3 regions of the Streptomyces sp. NBC_00104 genome follow, and region 2 is predicted to be linked to each of the others. Evidence: riboswitches for the same ligand, from Rfam matches in the RefSeq annotation. Region 2 holds a riboswitch; each other region holds the start of a gene.
What was found. A riboswitch is a leader RNA that binds a small molecule or an ion and turns the genes downstream of it on or off. The one in region 2 is predicted to bind cyclic di-AMP.

Region 1 (4,174 bases), 5.3 Mb from region 2:
GGTCTTCTTTCCGTTCGAGATAGAGGCTACTCGTCAAGTGGTCGAGAACAACCACGTCCAGATCGGATGTGCTCCGAAATGAGAAAATTACGAAAGGACCCGTGACGCCGATGTGCGCCCCGGCAGTGAACGGCAGTACCTGCAGTCGCACTTGAGGAAGCCGCGCCGCCTCGACCAGACGGCCCAGCTGCCGGGCCATGATCTCGGGACCGCCCACCTCGCGCCGGAGAACGCCCTCGTCGAGCACGGCGCTCAGCTCCATCGGCGGGTTCCCGCGCAGCACCTCCTGCCGCGCGAGCCGTACTTCCACGAGCGCGTCGAGTTTGTCGTCTTCCAGCCCCTCCACCGCGGCCCGCGTCACCGCCCGCGCGTACTCGGGGATCTGCAGCAGCCCCGGCACCACCGAGGTCTCCAGCGTCCGCATCCCCCCGGCCTGCGACTCCAGACTGATGAAGTCCCGGTACGTCGGCGGCAGTACGCCCCGGTACGCATGCCACCAGTTGTGCCGCCCGCCGCCGTCCTCGGAGCCCGCCAACGCCAGGAGCAGCTCCCGTAACTCCGTGTCGTCGATTCCGTACGCGTCCAGCAGCTTGCGGACGTCCGCGGGCTTCACCCCGCTGGCGCCCGTCTCGATCCGGCTCACCTTGGACTGGTGCCAGCCCACGCGATGGGCCGCCTCGATACTGGTGAGCGCGGAACGGGTGCGCAGTACACGCAACTCGGCGCCGAGCTTGCGGCGGCGGACCGCCGGACCGTACTGCATGGGTTTCTCCTTCCGTCCGGCGCGCGAAGTCGGGGTGACGACAGAGGATGGACGAAGGCCCCACCCGAATACGGTCGGCCGTCGGATAGTTCACCGCTTCGAGCGACAGATATATGCATATCTTGGTGGATCGCCACCCGTGACAGCCCAGGTAGTGGCAGTCTGGCGCGAAGCACCAGTCCGGGACCGTAGTCGAACCATCCGCTCCCTGTCGGACACCGGTCCCGTGGGAAAGGGACGTCTCGCCATGGCAGATCACCTGGAAGCATCCGTCACTCTGCCGAGCGATCCCGCCTCGGTGTCCGCCGCCCGGAACTACGTCGCCAGTGTGCTCGCCGAATGGGGCCTGCCGGGCGACACGGACACCGCGGACACCGTGCGCCTGATCGTGTCCGAACTCGCCACCAACGCCGTCCAGCACACGCTCGGTCAGTCGCCCACCTTCACCGTGGACATGGCACTCGACCGGGACGAGCACCTGCGCATCGGCGTCACCGACAGTCATCCACGCTTTCCCAAACGGCTGCCGGCCGCCGTCCAGCAGGACAACGGCCGGGGCATGGTCATCATCCGCTGGCTGACCGCCGAGTGCGGCGGCAGGCTGAGCGTCAGACCCACACGGGAGGGCGGCAAGACGGTGGCGATCGAACTTCCTTGGACGGCCCCCGTGCAGCCGGTCGGGGCAGGCGGTCCGCAGGAGACCTGACAGGGCTCTCCACTGGCGACCGCGTCGTCCGTTCGGCAGAGTGCCACGTCCGGGGTTTCGGTGTTCTGCTGGAAGAGCGAGCGGGGCAGGGCGGCCGGGGCGGTGCAGAGCGCCGCCGCGAGGACCGCCGGCACCAGGGTGGTGACGTAGGTGGCGCGCTGGACGGAGTCCAGGTCCGGGAAGCGCGGAGTGAAGGCCGGCGTCGGCAGGAACGCGAAGAGGACCTCTCCCCCGGTCTGGGGGACCCGCAACTCCTGGAGCAGCTCGGAGAGTCGCGGTCGGCGCGTTCGAGGGGTGTCTCGTCGCGTGCGGGGCGGGTGCGTGCGTCGGCCACGGACGAGCGGGTAACCAGAAAGGCCCGTCGCACGCCCGTCGGGGGCGGCGGAGAGATCCGCCGCCCCCGACGGTGGGTCAGCGGACCCGGCCGTACCAGACGTTCTTCGTCCAGAGCTTCTGCAGCCGGACGACGTCACCCGTCTTCGGCGAGTGCCAGATCTTTCCCTTCCCCGCGTAGATACCGACGTGGTAGACGCTCGATCCCGAGTGGAAGAAGACGAGGTCTCCGAGCTTGCGGCTGCTCGCGGAGATGTGCTTCGTCTTGTTGTACTGCTGCTGAGCAGTACGGGGCAGCTTCTTGCCCGCCTTCTTGAACGAGTAGAGCGTCAGCCCTGAGCAGTCGAACCTGCCCGGGCCCGTGGCGCCGTACTTGTAAGGGGAGCCCTTCTTGGAAGCCGCGACCTTGAGTGCCTTCGACGCCACGGTGGCGGCCTCGGCGTCGGATGCGACGCCCGGTACCACGATGCTGCCGCTCACTGCGGCGATGGTGAGAGCCGAGGCCGTGCCGGCCCGGGTCAACAGCGACGGGACACGATTCAGCGCAGACATGCGCAACCCTTCGTCAGCCGCCTGTGAAGGATGACCTGTCGGATTCGGGCTGACAAAGTTGCCCGGCCGCTGACGCGGCTTCACCCCAAGGGCTGCTCGGCGCGGTCATGGCTTGACCGTTCCGGCGACCCGTCGTGCCTGGGTCCTCCACTCCTGCCGATGCACTCCTGTCGACCGGTCATCCGGGCGGCGGCAGGACTCGGCGTCCACCCGGATCGCCCCGCCGCTGCGGCGGGGGCTTGTCGTCAGGAAGGGATCTTGACGCACGAACGTCCGAAAATCCCAACGGAACCATGGATTTGTGGTCTTACTCACCACTCACCCGTTCGGGTGGACAGAATGATTTCGGCTGTTGTGTCCACGTGTTCGAGGAGGTCCGCACCAGCACCGGAACAGTGCATTCCGACCGCGTAGCGGGCGCGTTGTGCAACTTCACAGGTCCTCACGACGTATGGGCCGATGGGTCGATCGCGGTAGGCCGTCCGGAGGGCGCGAAGCCCGGGCCGGACGCCCCGTCAGTAGTACGGAGAGCGGCCCGGGATCGGTTCAGGCGGGCCAGTCCTCCGGCTCCGGGGGTAGCGCCACCAGGCCCGTCCGCCGCTTTCCGTCGAGGACCCGCAGGGCGCGCGCGAGCGTCGGGGCGTGCACCTCGTTCTCCCCGCGCCTGTGCATCAGTTCGAGCGCGTCGCGCAGAGCGGTCGCCTTGGCGACGAGCGCCTGCGCCGCACGCAACCCGCGGTACGTGTCGCCCGGGCGCGCCGGATTGATCCGGCCGACCAGGTCGACCACGTCCAGGTAACGGTCGATCAGCTCCGCCTCGGCGCGCGTGAGCGCGGGCAGCGGCGGCAGTTCGGGTGGGAGCATCGGTGGCTCACCTCGCGCCGGGGAGCGTGGGCGAGGTCCTGCGGCTCGGGATCACCCGGTCCGCCAGGCCGTACTCCACCGCCGCCTCGGCGTCGAGGAACTTGTCCCGCTCGATGTCGGCACTGATCCGCTCGGGGCTCTGGCCCGTGTGCCGGACGAGCATCTCCTCCAGCTTCCGGCGGTTGCGCATCAGCTCCTCGGCCCGGATCGCCAGATCGCTCGCCTGTCCCTCGATCCGGTCGGCCACCGCCGGTTGGTGGATCAGTACGCGTGCCCCCGGCAGCATGAACCGCTTGCCCGGTGTGCCCGCCGCCAGCAGCACCGCGGCGGCCGACCCCGCCTGTCCCAGACAGATGGTCTCCACGTCACAGGTGACGAACCGGATCGTGTCGTAGAGCGCTGTCATCGCGCTGAACGAGCCGCCCGGCGAGTTGATGTACAGCGAGATGTCGCGGTCCGGCGACTGGTACTCGAGGTGCATGAACTGCGCCATCACGTCGTTCGCCGACGTGTCGTCGATCTGCGTCCCGAGGAACACGATCCGTTCTTCCAGCAACTTCGAGTACGGATCCATCGTTCGGTGACCCGCACTGGTGCGCTCGGTGAACTCGGGCAGCACATGACGGGCCGAGGGTCGGTTCGCGGGCATGGGGCGCGCCTCCTCTGATCGATTTCTGTACAGAATGTACAGGACGTACGAGGCGATGAGGAGGGGAGTCGAAGGAAGAGGAAAAGGACGGAGCCCCGGACCGAGGTGGTCCGGGGCTCCGAGGAGTGCGGGGCGGGGAACTCAGTTGATGGCCACGGGGGCGGGTCTGCCCGAGAAGGTGATCGGGGGCCAGCCCTTCGAGACCGCGATCGCGGACAGGGCGCTCGCGATCTCGGCGGGCGTGACGACATTCTCCGCTGGTGGCGTGTCGCCGTTCCATCCGGAGATCTCCAACGTGAACCCGATC
Region 2 (4,174 bases):
GACGAGCCTGGCCGGCGTCCACTGGCGCAGCCCCGAGGAGGGGGAGCGGTGGGCGCCCGTGGCGCGGGCCGTCGCGGCCGATCGCGACGGCCCGCTGGCCCGGGCCCTGTCCTCGCCGTTGATCCTGGTGCTGGCACTGAGCGCGTACGAACGCCGTGATCCGGCCGAACTCCTCGACCGTAGACGCTTCCCCGGGGTGGACGAGGTCACCTGGCGCGTCCTGGAGAACGCCGATCCGACCGCGAACTTCGAGCTCTGGCGCGACGACGACCGCCGGGGCCGGCGGTCCGAGGACCGGCGGCACTGGCCGGAGGTCGTGACCCGCGTCCTGGGCAGCGCGGACGACGCACTGCTGCTGTGGTGGCGCATGGCGGCGACGCATGCGCCCCGGTGGCTGGTGCCGGGGGTGCGATTGCCGCTGATCGTTCTGACGGTGCCGGCCGTCCGTGCCGCCGGTCCCGACGGGCCGGCCTTCGGAGTCCTGGTCGGTTGTGCGCTGGCACAGCTGTTCACCGTCCTGTCCGAGGACGGGGCGCCCCGGCAGGTCGGCGGCTGGGCCGCCGAGCGGCGGGGGCGTCGGCGAAGGGTGCGATGGGCCCTGGGGGGTGCGGCGGGGGTCGCCGCCGCGTCCAAGGCGATCGCTCTGTCGCGCACCGGCCGTTCCCCTGGGGCCCCGGTGGCGGTTCTGGGGGACGCCGGCCTCGTGCCCGTGGACCGGCTCACCACCGCCCGCGCCAAGCTCGCCGCGGAACCCGACGCGGCGTGGGCCGCCGTGAACCGGTACCGGCGGGAGACACCGCACATGGTGGAGCCGCCGGAACGGACCTGGCCGTCCCGCCTGCTACGCCGGGCGCACCACGCTGTGGATCGACGACTCCCCGTCGTAGAAGACCGACTCCTCGCGGACGTACGTCCCCGGCTTCGGGGCGTGGATCATCATGCCGTTGCCGATGTAGAGGCCGACGTGGCCGATGTTGTCGTAGAAGAAGATCAGGTCGCCGGGCCTGGCGTTGGCGAGGGAGACGGTGGTGCCCGCGTTGACCTGGTCGTAGGTGGTGCGGGGGAGGTCGACGCCGGCGGCCTTCCAGGCGGCCTGGGTGAGGCCGGAGCAGTCGTAGGAGCCGGGGCCGGTGGCGCCCCAGACGTACGGCTTGCCGATCTGCGCGCGGGCGAAGGCGATGGCCTTGGTGGCCTTCGAGGCGTAGGTGGAGTCCTCGGCCGGGGCGGCGGTCTCGGTGGTGCCGGTGGGCGTCTCCGCGCCGGTGGAGGTCTCCTCCTGGGTCCCCTGGGTCCCCTGGGCCTCCTGGACCGACGCCTGCGCCGCCTGTTGCCGCGCGAGTTCCTCCGCCTTGCGGTCGGCCTCCTCCTGCTCGCGCTGTTCGATCGCGGCGAGCCGGGCCTTCTCCTGGGCGGTGAGGGTGGAGAGCAGTTCGCGGGCCTCGGCGAGCTTCGCCTGGACCTTGGCCTTGCTGGTCTTGAGGGCGTTCTGCGACTCGGTGAGCTGCTCGAGGCTGTCGCTCGCCTCCCGGCGCTGCTCCGCCGCCTCGGCCTGCTGCGTGACATACGCGTCGACGGCGCCCTTCTGGCGGTCCGTCAAGCGGTCCATCAGCTGGTTCTGGTCGAAGTAGTCCTGCGGGTTGTCCGCCAGGAGCAGCGAGGCCTGGTCGGGGGTGGCCGCACCCGTGCGGTACTGGGCCGCGGCGAACGAACCCAGTTCCTCTCGCGCGCCGTTCAGCTTCTCCGTGCGTTTGGCGACGTCGTCGAGGAGGGTGTCGACCTTCTTCTTCTGCTTGGTCGTCTTCTCCTTGGCCGCGTTGTAGTTCTCGGTCGCCGACCCGGCCTGGCGGTAGAGGTCGTCGACCTTCTTCTCGACTTCCTCCAGGCTCGGCCTGTCGTCGGTCGCCGGCGCGGCGGTGGCCGTCTGGGAGAGCAGGGCCACGGAGGTGAGGGCGGCCGTGGCGAGAGCGGGGGTGCGTATGCCCACGCGTGTGCCGGCAGGACGCGGCTTGCGGTGCGGCGCCATGGTTCGGCGTCTCCTTCCGTAGTCCGCCTACCGAGTTAGCTGTCGGGTTCGGGCGCAAGCTTCGGAAGGTTTGCCCTACGACCCTCGCCGCGTGCGGCGGGCGGGTCGATTCACCCCAGAGGTCGGTGGGTCCCCGGCTCCGGCTGCCACGGGAGGCGTACCGGACTCGGCGGAGGCTGTGCGGCCCGGCGACGTTCGCCGGTTGGGTCGTACGGCCTAAAGAAAAAGTTAGCCAACTCGTGTGGCCCGTGTGAAGGTTGATGTTCGAAATGTCCGATACGTTTTCGTGACCTTAGCCTCTTCGACGCGACAGGCGGTACGCTCGATCGCTCACCGTCGTGGGGTGATCGCGGTGAGTGGTGCGGGTGGACTTCCCGGGGCGGCCTCCCGCTGTCGGTGGCGGCGCCTAGACTCGGAGAGCGATGAGCAGCCTCTTTGACGACAGCTTCCTGGCGGACCTCCAGGCCCCCCGCGGCCACGCGGAGGAGCCCCCGCCACCGCCCGAGGACGATCACGTACCGGAGCCGCTTCCGGACGATCTGTTCGGCGGGAAGTTCGACGTGCCGCCGGACCGGGACGCGTACTACCGCGGCGGCGCCCCCCGCCCGGCCCTGGACGCGGCGGCGCTCCTGGACGGGCTGAACGAGAACCAGCGCGCGGCCGTGGTCCACGCGGGCTCGCCCCTGCTCATCGTGGCCGGCGCCGGCTCCGGCAAGACCCGGGTGCTCACCCACCGCATCGCGCACCTGCTCGGCGAGCGGCATGTCCACCCGGGCCAGATCCTCGCGATCACCTTCACCAACAAGGCCGCCGGCGAGATGAAGGAGCGCGTCGAGCAGCTCGTCGGACCGCGCGCCCACGCGATGTGGGTCATGACCTTCCACAGCGCGTGCGTACGGATCCTCCGGCGCGAGTCGAAGAAGCTCGGCTTCACGTCCTCCTTCTCGATCTACGACGCCGCCGACAGCAAGCGGCTGATGGCGCTCGTCTGCCGTGATCTGGACCTCGATCCCAAGCGCTTCCCGCCCAAGTCCTTCAGCGCCAAGATCTCGAACCTGAAGAACGAGCTGATCGACGAGGAGGACTTCGCCGCCCAGGCCACCGACGGCTTCGAGAAGACCCTCGCCCAGGCCTACGCGCTCTACCAGTCCCGCCTCCGCGAGGCGAACGCGCTCGACTTCGACGACCTGATCATGACGACGGTCAATCTGCTGCGCGCCTTCCCGGATGTCGCCGAGCACTACCGCCGCCGCTTCCGGCACGTCCTCGTCGACGAGTACCAGGACACCAACCACGCCCAGTACGCCCTGGTCAGAGAGCTGGTCGGCACCTCCGAGCACCCCGTCGACGTACCGCCCGCCGAGTGGGACGTACCCCCCGCCGAGCTCTGCGTCGTGGGTGACGCCGACCAGTCGATCTACGCCTTCCGCGGTGCGACCATCCGCAACATCCTCCAGTTCGAGGAGGACTACCCGGACGCGACGACGATCCTGCTGGAGCAGAACTACCGCTCCACCCAGACCATCCTGAGCGCGGCCAACGCGGTCATCGAGCGCAACGAGTCCCGCCGCCCCAAGAACCTGTGGACCAACGCGGGCGCGGGCGCGCAGATCACCGGCTATGTCGCCGACACCGAGCACGACGAGGCACAGTTCGTCGCCGACGAGATAGACCGACTGACGGACGCGGGCGACGCGAAGGCCGGAGACGTCGCCGTCTTCTACCGCACGAACGCCCAGTCCCGAGTCTTCGAAGAGGTGTTCATCCGCGTCGGCCTGCCCTACAAGGTCGTCGGCGGCGTCCGCTTCTACGAGCGCAAGGAGGTCCGGGACGTCCTCGCGTATCTGCGCGTCCTGGCCAACCCGGAGGACTCCGTCCCGCTGCGCCGCATCCTCAACGTGCCCAAGCGCGGCATCGGCGACCGCGCCGAGGCCATGATCGACGCCCTGTCGCAGCGCGAGAAGATCAGCTTCCCGCAGGCCCTGAAGCGCGTCGACGAGGCGTACGGCATGGCGGCCCGGTCGACGAACGCCGTCAAGCGGTTCAACACGCTGATGGAGGACCTGCGGACCGTCGTCGAGTCCGGCGCCGGACCGGCCACGATCCTGGAGGCGGTCCTCGAACGCACCGGCTATCTGGCCGAGTTGCAGG
Region 3 (4,174 bases), 1.5 Mb from region 2:
GCCGACTAGCCCCGTTCCCCACCGACGGAAACCCTGTATCCGTGGGCAGCCAGTGGGAGTGGAGGGGTGTGCGGGAGCCGGGTGGGCGGCGGTTCTCGTATGCCCGCGCGCTCGTTCGCGTCCTGCCCGCCCTGCTGATCGCCACGGGCCTCTTCTACGACCACTTCACCCCGCGCGAGTTCACGGCGGTCCCCTTCTTCACCGCAGCGCCCCTGGTGGCGGCCCCGCTCTTCTCGCTGCACGGCACGGTGGTCACCGGGCTCGCCTCGATCGCCGGCATCACCGCCGTACGCCTCTACTACGGCGACACGAGCAGCGTGGACGCGATCACCGAGATCGCCACGGTGGCCACCGTCGCCGTACTGGCCGTACTGATCAACCGCCTCGTGCGCCGCAGCGACGCCCGGCTCGCCACCGCCCGTGAGATCGCCGAGGCGGCGCAGCGCGCCGTACTGCCGGTGCCGCAGGAGCGGATCGGCGGACTGGAGATCGCCGCGCGGTACGAGGCGGCGCAGGCCGGGGCGTCGATCGGGGGCGATCTGTACGCGGTGCAGGACTCGCCCCACGGCGTACGGCTGATCGTCGGCGATGTGCGGGGCAAGGGGCTGGGGGCGGTGTCGGCGGTGGCCGTGCTGATCGGCGCGTTCCGGGAGGCGGCCGAGCAGGAGTCGACGCTCGAAGCGGTCGCCCAGCGCCTGGAACGGGCGCTGGCCCGGGAGGCCACGCGCCGCGAGGCCGCGCGACGGGACGCGACGGTGGAGCACGAGGGGTTCGTGACGGCCGTCCTGGCGGAGTTCCCGCACGGCGCCGGCCGTGCCCGGATCGTCAACCGGGGCCACCCGTCCCCCCTGCTGCTGTACGCCGACGGCGTTCTGTGCGCCCTGGAAGCCCCGCAGCCCGCGCTTCCCCTCGGCATGGACGACCTGGGCACCTGGCCCGACCGCGCGGAGGAGACCGGATTCCCGCCCGGCGCCACGCTGCTCTTCTACACCGACGGCCTCTCCGAGGCGCGGGACGCGCGCGGCGCCTTCTACGACCCGGCCGAGCGCCTGTCCGGACGCACCTTCTCCGCCCCGCGTGCCCTGTTGACGGCCCTCGCGGAAGAGGTACGCCGTCACACGGGTGGCCGCACGACGGACGACATGGCCCTCCTCGCGGTCCGCCGTCCCTGACGTCGCACACGCCCCTCTCACATCTCTCCCGCTCGATATCACCGAGCGTGTCCGTCCGACCGTCCTCCGTATAACAACTGACGTACCGTCAGGCCATTTGTTACTCCTGAGGAAAGGTCAACTCGCCCGTTTTACGCCCCTCATGACCCGTAAAGTCCAGCGCGAAAGCCGGAACGATCATTAAGAACAGCTTGGAATGGAGTACTCGCGTCTATTAACGTTCGATAACGCAGCGCGGTCGTCCCAGCCGTCACAAGAGACGGCTCCGTGCTCACGCGCCGAATCCCGCAAGGGAACCGGGGAACCACCACCCTGGGGTGAATCGCACGGAAGCCGTCGTGGCAGTACGCACGACTGGTTTACGCGCGTAGGAGACCTTCCTGCTCCGAACCCGTCAGCTAACCCGGTAGGCGAGGAGGAAGGAAGGAGCACGCCCACGTGGCGTCGAACCGGTCCGCGACCGAAGCCCCGTTCGTACCGAGCCAACGAGACGGCGAGAGCCAGACGTTCGGCTACGGCAGCTACAACAGCGACAACGAGGGCCCCTGGCAGGAGTGGAATCCCAGCGAGGAGACCCTGCGCCCCGTTCGCGGTCGGCACCGCGTCGCCAAGCCGCGCGGTGGACTCGCCCGTGGCGGACTGGCCCGCAGCTCCACGGTTCTCGGCGTCGGTGTCATAGCCGCCGTCGGCGGCGCCGGCATGGCCAGCGCGCAGTCCGGCAAGGCCCCGGTGTCCATATCGCTGCCCGACATGCCGAACGTCGGCTCGGTCTTCGAGGACGAGAAGCCCGACGAGCCGGAGCCCCAGGCCTCCACCACCCCGCTCAGCAGTGCCGGCCTGACCACCGCCGACACCGAGCAGGGCACCGCGGACGCCGGCGAGGCGCTGCGCGCCCGCATCATGGCGCAGGCCGAGTCCCAGCAGGAGGCCTTCGACAAGGCCGCCGCCGAGGCCGCCCAGACCGCCGCCGCGGACAAGGCCGCCGAGCAGGCCGCCCAGGAGAAGAGGGAAGCCGAGGCGAAGGAAGCCGCCGCCAAGAAGAAGGCGGAGGAGGAGGCCGCGGCGAAGAAGGAGGCCGAGCGCCTCGCCGCCCTCGCCAAGCAGTTCACGCTTCCCACCTCCTCGTACACCCTCACCTCGACCTTCGGCCAGGCGGGCCCCTACTGGTCCTCCGGCTACCACACCGGCCTCGACTTCGCGGCCCCCACCGGCACCCTCATCAAGGCCGTCCACAGCGGCACCATCACGCAGGCCGGCTACGAGGGCTCCTACGGCTACAAGACCGTCCTCACCCTCGATGACGGCACCGAGATCTGGTACGCCCACCAGTCCTCCATCGGCGTCAGTGTCGGCCAGAAGGTCGCCACCGGCGACGTCATCGGCCGCGTCGGCGCCACCGGCAACGTCACCGGCGCCCACCTCCACATGGAGGTCCACCCGGGCGGCTCCGCCAGCGGCATCGACCCGGCGGCGTGGCTGCGCAGCAAGGGCCTCACCCCGTAGCCGGGCAGAACCAGCGACCACTCCCGCCGGGCCTCGCACCCGCCCGCGGAGACCACGACGCCGCGTAACCCCACGGGGATTACGCGGCGTTCGTCATGCCGGGGGAGCGACAGTACGGTGCGGCGGCGGGGCGGGCGTCCCTACCGCAGGAGGCACCTGGCGCCAGGCGACGGGGGACACACCGGCACGGCCCCGACCACGCCACGCACCGGCAGCCCGCGAACCGCTACGGCTCCCGCTGCCGATACCGCTAGTACCGATACGGGTTGTACGAGGGATACGGAGCCATCCCGTGAACCACCGGCTGCGGATAGGCGGACCCGTACCCGCCGTACCCGCCGTATCCGTATCCGCCGTATCCGTATCCGTACCCGTACCCGCCGTACCCGTGCTTCGGTCCGGCCTCCCGCCCCGCGTACCCCAGGGCCGGGCGGGCCAACTCCCGCCTGCGCCACAGCTCGAACAGCAACTCCCGCTCCCGCAGCGCGAAGTCGCCCCCGGCCCGACCCCGTCGCCCCCGGTTCCGGAGGAACGCCAACCTCGTCGCGTACGCCTGGTACTCCGCGACCGACCGAGCCCCCGCCTTCCCGAAGTGGTGCGCCGCATACTCCCGCGCCACCCGCCGAGCCCGCATCGACCCCAGCACATACGGCTCGGCCGGCGTCAGCCACCCCGCGGCCGCGTACGCCGGCAGCTCCTCCCGCACGGTCCGCAACTCCCGCTGCCGAGCCCAGATCACCAACCACGTCAGCAACCCGAACGCCGGCACCATGAACGCCGCGTACACCGCGAAGAACCCGTACTCCCCGAACGTCGCGGACCCGTTCCAGACCGCGTGCATCCCCATGGCGAGCAACAGCCCGCCCACGGGCACGAGCACCCGCCGCCCCCGCTGCCACTCCGCGGAGAACGCCGCCACCCCGAACCCGATCCCCGTCAGCACGGTGAACAAGGGATGCGCGAACGGCGACATGATCACCCGCACGAAGAACGTCGCCGCGGTGACCGACGCCAGCCCACTCCCTCCGCTGAGCTGATCCGTCCCGAACGCGGTCCCCAGATACAGGATGTTCTCGGTGAACGCGAACCCGGTCGCGGTGAACCCCGCGATCACCACCCCGTCCACGATCCCGGTGAAGTCCCGCCTCCTGAACAGGAAGACGAGCAGGACGGCCGCGGCCTTGGCGGTCTCCTCCACCACGGGCGCTATGACGGTGGCCCCCAGGGTGTCGGCATGCGAGGGGTCCGCGGTCGCCGTGGCTATCCACCGGGTCGCGAAACTGTTCGCCACGATGGCTATCAGCGCCGCCGCGCACGCCCCCCAGGCGAACGCGAACACCAGGTTCCTCCAGGGCCCGGGCTCCACCCGGTCCAGCCACCGGAACGCGGCCATGAGCAACGGCACGGGCAGCACCGAGAGCCCCAGCCCGACGAGAAACCCCTCCGTGCCGGTCTGTTCACGGACGAGCGCGAGGATGACGAGCCCGGAGATCCCGAGC

Region 1: it holds a riboswitch for cyclic di-AMP, as region 2 does, so the genes downstream of both, OG272_RS07240 (C40 family peptidase) here and OG272_RS30645 (NlpC/P60 family protein) in region 2, are expected to answer to the same signal.
Region 3: it holds a riboswitch for cyclic di-AMP, as region 2 does, so the genes downstream of both, OG272_RS23925 (M23 family metallopeptidase) here and OG272_RS30645 (NlpC/P60 family protein) in region 2, are expected to answer to the same signal.

The regions. Positions count from the first base shown of each region.
Region 1 covers NZ_CP108215.1:1,687,207-1,691,380, reverse strand. Annotated here, with positions in the region: gene OG272_RS07255 (helix-turn-helix transcriptional regulator) at 1-763, opposite strand, end outside; gene OG272_RS07250 (ATP-binding protein) at 1,011-1,469, shown strand; partial or broken gene OG272_RS07245 (DUF6328 family protein) at 1,526-1,803, opposite strand; gene OG272_RS07240 (C40 family peptidase) at 1,881-2,354, opposite strand; cyclic di-AMP (ydaO/yuaA leader) riboswitch at 2,358-2,569, opposite strand; gene OG272_RS07235 (hypothetical protein) at 2,901-3,218, opposite strand; gene OG272_RS07230 (ATP-dependent Clp protease proteolytic subunit) at 3,226-3,867, opposite strand; gene OG272_RS07225 (hypothetical protein) at 4,009-4,174, opposite strand, start outside.
Region 2 covers NZ_CP108215.1:6,960,480-6,964,653, forward strand. Annotated here, with positions in the region: gene OG272_RS30645 (NlpC/P60 family protein) at 842-2,023, opposite strand; cyclic di-AMP (ydaO/yuaA leader) riboswitch at 2,032-2,205, opposite strand; gene pcrA (DNA helicase PcrA) at 2,446-4,174, shown strand, end outside.
Region 3 covers NZ_CP108215.1:5,433,398-5,437,571, reverse strand. Annotated here, with positions in the region: gene OG272_RS23930 (PP2C family protein-serine/threonine phosphatase) at 42-1,172, shown strand; cyclic di-AMP (ydaO/yuaA leader) riboswitch at 1,439-1,600, shown strand; gene OG272_RS23925 (M23 family metallopeptidase) at 1,611-2,675, shown strand; gene OG272_RS23920 (PrsW family intramembrane metalloprotease) at 2,926-4,174, opposite strand, start outside.